DNA from 2 places in the Microbacterium plantarum genome. Region 2 is predicted to be linked to the other one. Evidence: predicted binding sites of a transcription regulator. Region 2 holds the regulator's gene; the other holds the start of a gene.

Region 1 (3,409 bases), 300 kb from region 2:
GCGGGGCGGCTTCCCGAGGTCGCACGGGTCGGCTGCGTGCTGTACGGGTCGCTCGGAGCGACCGGGATCGGGCACGGCACGCCCGACGCCGTGGTCGCAGGGCTACAGGGTCATGCGCCCGAGACCGTCGATCCCGACGTGGTTCGCGGCGCGTGGACCGAATGGGTCGACGGGTCGCCCCTGGTGCTCGCGGGGTGGCACGCGGTGCCGTTCTCGCGGAGCGACGTGACCTTCGAACCGCGGACGCGGCTTCCGGAGCATCCCAACGCGATGACCCTGAGCGCGTGGGACGCCGCGGGCGATCTCGTCGCGTCGGAAACGTATCTCTCGGTCGGGGGCGGCTTCATCCGACGCGCAGGCGAAGCCGCCGAGGCGGGCGGACGGCGCGGAGGTTCGGGCGCTGTCGCCTGGCCGTACCGCTTCAGCACCGCGGCGGAGCTGCTCGAGCTGTGCGAGCGCGAGCAGATGAGCATCGCCGGCCTCGCGCGCCGCAACGAGGAGGCACTCCGGCCGGAGGCCGAGGTCGCTGCCGGCCTCGACGCGATCTGGGATGCCATGGCGGGGTGCGTCGAGGCGGGGCTTCGAGCCGACGGCACCTTGCCGGGGATGCTGCGCGTGCGGCGCCGGGCGGGGGCGATGCGGGCGCAGCTCGAACAGGCGGAGGCGGCGGGTGGGCGTGAGCTGCCGGGGGAGTGGCTCGGTGCTTTCGCGCTCGCCGTCAACGAGGAGAACGCGTCGGGTGGACGCGTGGTCACCGCGCCCACCAACGGTGCCGCAGGAATCCTTCCGGCGGTGGCTATGTACTGGTGGCGGTTCGCGGCGAAGTCGCGGCTCGCGTCGGAGGATCTGGATCGGCGCCGCGGCATCAGGCGGTTCCTGTTGACCGCGACGGCGCTGGGGTCGCTGTTCAAGGCGAACGCGTCCATCTCGGGTGCGGAGGGCGGCTGCCAGGCCGAGGTCGGATCTGCGTGCGCAATGGCTGCGGGAGGCCTGACGGCGGTCATGGGCGGCAACAGCGCGCAGATCGAGAATGCGGCGGAGATCGCGATGGAGCACCACCTCGGGCTCACGTGCGACCCGGTCGGTGGCCTCGTGCAGATCCCGTGCATCGAGCGCAACGCGATCGCGGCGTCGACGGCGGTCACCGCGGCGCGACTCGCGTTGCGGGGTGACGGGCAGCATTACGTGTCGCTGGATGCCGTCGTCGAGACGATGCGCCAGACCGGGATCGACATGTCGCACAAGTACAAGGAGACGAGCGAGGGCGGTCTCGCCGTGAACGTCGTCGAGTGCTGAGAGGCCCTCCCGCGCCCCGTCTTCGGGGCGCTGTTCGCTGTGCGAGAACCCTTGGCACTCGATGGGGGAGAGTGCTAATCTGGATGCAGTTGAGCCGAGACGGCTCAACTTTCAGATCTCAACACGAAGCATCAGAGAAGGGAAAGATCGATGGCTACTTATGACCCGTTCCGCGACCTCGACCGCATCGCCTCGAGCCTCTTCGACACGCGCCGCGGCCCCCGTCGCATGCCGATGGACCTCTACCGTGACGGCGACCACTACGTGATGACCGCCGACCTGCCGGGCATCGACCCGGGCTCGGTCGACATCGACGTCGACGGCCAGCTGCTGACCATCCGCGCCGAGCGCACGCTCGCGAGCGGTGACGGAGTGAAGTGGATCACGCGCGAGCGTGAAGCCGCGAGCTTCCTGCGTCAGCTGAACCTCGGCCAGGGCGTCGACACGGAAGGCATCGCCGCGACCTACAACAACGGCGTCCTGACTGTGACCATCCCGGTCAGCGAGAAGGCCAAGCCGCGCAAGGTCGAGGTCACGACCGACGCAGCCGCGCCGGTGGTGCCGATCGAGAACTGATCGCGCAGATCCGCGTTCGCACGACGGGCGGCCGCAGCTCTTTCGGGGGCGGCGGCCGCCCTTTCGCGTATATCCCCCAGCGCCCGCGACCGATTCGAAGGCGCGCGATGCGCGCGCCCGACTGCGTGGCTGCAGCACTCAGAAGGGTGGCGGTTCGTCCGGCGGTGGTCCGCCGCGTGTCGCATCCGGTGGCGGGTCCGTGGTGGCGATGGTGAAGCAGACGGCCGGTATGGGTACGTCTTCGCGGTAGACCCGGCCGAGGGGTGAGGTCCATTCCAGGACCCCGCCGCCGACCTGCCTGACCTCCCACTTCGTGAATTGCTTCATCGAGTGGTGTCGTTGGCAGAGGTGGGCGAGGTTGAAGATGTGGGTGTGCCCGCCGAGGGCGTGATCGATCGTGTGGTCGAGCTCGCAGCGGATCGCGGCTCTGCGGCATCCGGGGAACCGGCAGTGCTGGTCGCGCGCCATCAGGAGCTTCTTCATCGACGCCGTGGGCCGGTAGGTGTCGATCTCGACCGGGGTGCGGGTGACGGGGTCGATGAAGAGCCGGTCCCACTCGCTGACCTGCCCGGCGAGCTCGCGTGCCGTATCCGCATCGATCAGCGCGCCCCCGACGGCTTCGGCCGGGTTCTCGTCACGCCCCATCAACGTCTCGGCGGTGACCGCCACCTGAACCCGCGCGCGGATCGCCCCGAGCCCACCAGCCCGGTCGATCCCATACGTCGGGTCAACGACCGGCGCCCCGCCGAGCACCAGGTCGCCGAGGATGTCGGCGCGCAGCTGATCCATCGTCCTCGTGTCGGCGGGCTTACCCGACCCAGCGGCATCCGCCCCGGCACCTTCCGCCCCGTCGCCCTCCGCCCGGGCGTCCTTCACGGACTGCCCCATCTGCGTCAGCCGGTCGAGCATCCCGGCGGCGATGACCGTCGGAAGGTTCGCGACGAGATTCGACATCCCATCCGACCCGTGGAACACCCGTACGCACCGCTCCGCCGCCGCGGTCTTGTGCCGGTCGGTGAACGTCTGCGGGTGAAGCCGGGCTGCCAACGCATCCAGCGCACCCCGCACCCGCGACGGCACGTCCCGCTCGCACACCGCGATCGCGGCTTCCGCGAACGAATCCCGCACCTCATTCGGAAGCCCCGCACCGACCCGCACGACCACATTCACGTGGCCACGTTCGATCCGCCGCTGCACCCACGCCTCGAACACCGCGGGATAGTCGTCGATGACGGTCATCGCATGGTCGATCTCACCCTGCAGCCGCCGATCCGTCAACCGCGCCATCCCGGCCGCTTCGGCCGCGACTGAACGCAACTCCATGTCCGACGCCATACCCCGCACCCCGTCGCGGCGCGCGTCGTGCAGGGCGGCGTGACCCAGGTCGGCCAGCGCCCGGGTGCGAGCGATGTCAGCGGCGTGAGAGAGGTCAAGGGCCTCCGCGTACCTCGCAAAAGCGAGCGCTTGCGACGGCGTGACCTCGTCGCGTCGCGCCTCGCTTCCCCCGTCACTCGCCGTCATGTTCCCATTGTGACAG
Region 2 (3,409 bases):
AAGAAGACCTACCGCAAGCTCGCGCGCAAGTACCACCCCGACTCGACGCAGGGAGACCCCGCGGCCGAGGCGAAGTTCAAGGAGATCAGCGAGGCGTACTCCGTGCTCTCCGACAAGGAGCAGCGCGCGGAGTACGACCAGATCCGGGCGATGGGGTCGGGCAGCGCCCGCTTCACCGCGGGTGGCCAGGGCGCCGGTGGCTTCGAGGACGTCTTCAGCGCCTTCAACCAGGGTGCGCGAGGCGGTGCCGGAGCTCGCGGCGCGGACTTCGACGACATCTTCGCGATGTTCAACCAGCAGACGGGGCGGTCGAGCCGCTTCGGGTCGGGCGGCTTCGGCCGCTCGACCGGGGGCTTCCAGGGCTTCGGCGGCCCGCAGCGCGGTGCGGACGTCACCGCACGGACGACGCTCGACTTCGCCACCGCGGTCCGCGGTGACACCGTCACGCTCCAGGGCGAGGACGGCAAGCCGTTCAAGGTGAAGATCCCGGCGGGTGTGAAGGACGGGCAGAAGATCCGGCTCCGCGGTCGCGGGCGTCCCTCGCCGGACGGCGGTGAATCGGGTGACATCGTCGTGAGCGTCACGGTCCGGCCGCACCCGGTCTTCACGCGCGACGGACTCAACCTTCGCGTGGTGGTCCCGGTGACCTTCACCGAGGCGGCCCTCGGCGCCACGATCGAGGTGCCGACGCTGGGCGGCGACCCCGTCAAGCTCCGGGTCGCGCCCGGCACCCCGTCGGGCCGCGTCCTGCGGGTCAAGGGGCGCGGCGTGAGCACGTCGAAGGGCACGGGCGATCTGCTGGCCGAGGTCCAGGTCGCCGTTCCCGCGCACCTCGACGAAGAGGCCCGAGCGGCCCTCGAACGATTCGCGGAGGTCGAGCCCCGCGAGAACCCCCGCGCCGACCTGATGAACAAGGCGCGCGGCTGACACATTCGTCTCGACCCGTCGCATCCGATCCCCTCGGGCGGACGCGGCGGGTCGCCCGACGACACTCTCGACGCCCAGGAGGTGACCAACCATGGCTGATGACGACATCGACGAGGACGCCCCGATCTTCGCGATCGCGGCCGCGGCGGAGCTCGCGGCCATGCACGCGCAGACCCTCCGGCAGTACGACCGGCTGGGCCTCGTGGTGCCCGGGCGCACGCAGGGAGGGTCGCGTCGATACTCGCTGCGCCACATCCGGCAGCTGCGAGAAGTGGCGCGGATGTCGGCGGAAGGCATCAGCCTGCCCGCCATCGCACGCATCCTGGAGCTCGAGAACGAGGTCGCGGGACTCCGCCGCGAGGTGCGGGACCTCGAGCAGCGTCTGCGCGACGAGATGCAGCAGCGCCCCGGCGCGCGAGTGTTCGCCGCCGGTGCCACGGGCGCCGTCGTGACCCTGCGTCACGGCGCGCGCGTGCGCCGGGCGACCGAGGTCGTGCTCTACCGCCGCCCCTCCGACCCGCCCGCGTCCGCGCAGCCGTAGCCGACCCGACGCGAAGGGGCGTTATCCGACGCGCGCACCGACCATTAGGGTCGGTTCGCGCGTGTGGCGGGGATGTGCGCAGGGGGTCCTGCACAGGCGGGGCGACGGAGATCGGATGTCGAACGGGCTGGGGAGAGCTCGGGGTGGGTGCGGAGGGCCGACAGCCTGGACGAGTGGCACGCACTCCTGTTGAACTCCCCGAGGCGCTGCCGGGTGCCTTCACGGTCGGGACGGCGCGCGCGACCGGAGTGACGCGCGGCAGACTCCGTTCAGCCGACCTGGCCGCGCCCTTCCACGGCATCCGCTCGCGTGCGCCCGTGACGGACGTGCGCGCGCTGGTGACCGCTTATCTGCCGAAACTTCGCGCGGGCGAGCACATCAGTCATGCCACGGCAGTGGCTCTCGTCGGCGGCTGGATCCCCGAGCGGCTGCGCGCGCAGGTGGATGTCGCAGCGCCGCGACCGCTCGGGCGTGCCCGTGGTGTCGGGGTGCGCGGGCACGAAGCTGCCGCGGCGAGTCTGTGGCGATTCGGACCCGTTCCGATCGCGCACCCGGCCGTCGCCTGGTGCCAATCGGCCGAGCTCATGGACGAACGCGAGCTCGTCATCGCGGCAGACTCCCTGATGCGCAGGCATGATCCTGTCTTGTCGATCGAGCAGCTCCGTGGAGCGGTGGCGGAGTGGTCCGGTCGGCGCGGCGTACGCGCGCTCCGACTCGCGTACGAACGCTGCCGGGAACGCACCGACTCGGTTGCGGAGACCGAGCTGCGTCTCGACGCCGAAGACCTCGGAATGACCACCTTCGAGGTCAACGCGGTCATCCGCGATGAGGCCGGGCGCTTCGTGGCCTATGGCGACCTCGTCGACGTCGGGCGGCGCGTGCTCCTGGAGTACGACGGTCAGCAGCACCGGCTCGACGACGCGCAGTACGGCCGCCGATCAGGCGGGGGGGCAAGTCGGCGGGGGGCAAGTGGGCGCGGTCAGGCGGGTGGGAGGCGCAGCGTGTTGGCGGACTCGTCGAGGGTCAGGTCGTCGACGACGCGGAGCGAGCGGGCGAGGTGATCGAGCTCCTCCAGAACCGTCCCCACGCGCTCGCGGTCGCTGCACACGGCCGACAGCGTGACGAGATGGGTTCCCGTGTCCCAGGTGTACGAGACGAACGGGGGAGTCCGCGGGTCAGGCGGCAGCGTCATGACGAGCTTCTCGCCCGCCCCGAGGTAGGGGGAGCGGAAGTCCTCGGTGTCGTCGTACTCCATCGGCATCATCGCTCGCGCGGTGCGCACCTGCGGGGTCGCCTCCTGCATCTGCGCGAGGACGACGAGCAGCTCGGGATCGGCCTTCCACATCCACGCTCGCACGCGCCCGTCGGCTCGGCGCATGAGCATCGGCACCGCCTGGCTCGCGGCCCACGCGGCGAAGCGTCCACCGGGGCGGGGCGCCGCTCCTATCGCGGCGTTCGCCTGGCTCAGCAGCATCCCGATCGCGCGCTTGCGAGCGCGGCGTCCGGAGAATCCGAACGATTCGGTGACGGCAACCCAGCGGGCGGGATCGGCATCGGCTTCGAGTCGGGCCATGACCCCAGCCTAGGGATGCCGCCTGGGTGCGCGCGGGGCGTCGCGCGCAGCGTCCGACGCGGCCCGAGTCGGTTTCCCCCAACGCCGTGCCGCCTCCCGGGAGCCCCTATACCGCTCGGGTAAGCTCGGGGCCGCCGCGTCGGCCACAGCCGGCGGCACGCCGCCGTACAGATTGGGCCTGACCCGTGACCGAATCCACGACGACCGAGGGTGTTCCCGCCGAGAGTTCTCGCGCGCCCCTGACCATCGTGATGGGCGCCGACACGTTCGCCCCCGATGTCAACGGAGCCGCCCGTTTCGCCGAACGCCTCTCCGCCGGCCTCGCCGCCCGCGGTCACGACGTGCACGTCGTGACCCCCAGCGTGAAG

Evidence for each region. Region 2 encodes HspR, which represses chaperone genes until heat shock. Its sites were predicted from a motif close to AAGTTGAGTCNNNNNGACTCAACTT; they were not measured.
Region 1: a site for HspR is predicted at 1,383-1,407, ahead of VC184_RS03175 (Hsp20/alpha crystallin family protein). Genes of this name have one in related genera too.

Annotation. Positions count from the first base shown of each region.
Region 1 covers NZ_CP141117.1:671,751-675,159, forward strand. Annotated here, with positions in the region: gene VC184_RS03170 (L-serine ammonia-lyase) at 1-1,296, shown strand, start outside; gene VC184_RS03175 (Hsp20/alpha crystallin family protein) at 1,447-1,872, shown strand; gene VC184_RS03180 (HNH endonuclease signature motif containing protein) at 2,011-3,393, opposite strand.
Region 2 covers NZ_CP141117.1:372,760-376,168, forward strand. Annotated here, with positions in the region: gene VC184_RS01780 (DnaJ C-terminal domain-containing protein) at 1-927, shown strand, start outside; gene VC184_RS01785 (heat shock protein transcriptional repressor HspR) at 1,019-1,468, shown strand; gene VC184_RS01790 (hypothetical protein) at 1,642-2,529, shown strand; gene VC184_RS01795 (hypothetical protein) at 2,448-3,041, opposite strand; gene VC184_RS01800 (glycosyltransferase) at 3,293-3,409, shown strand, end outside.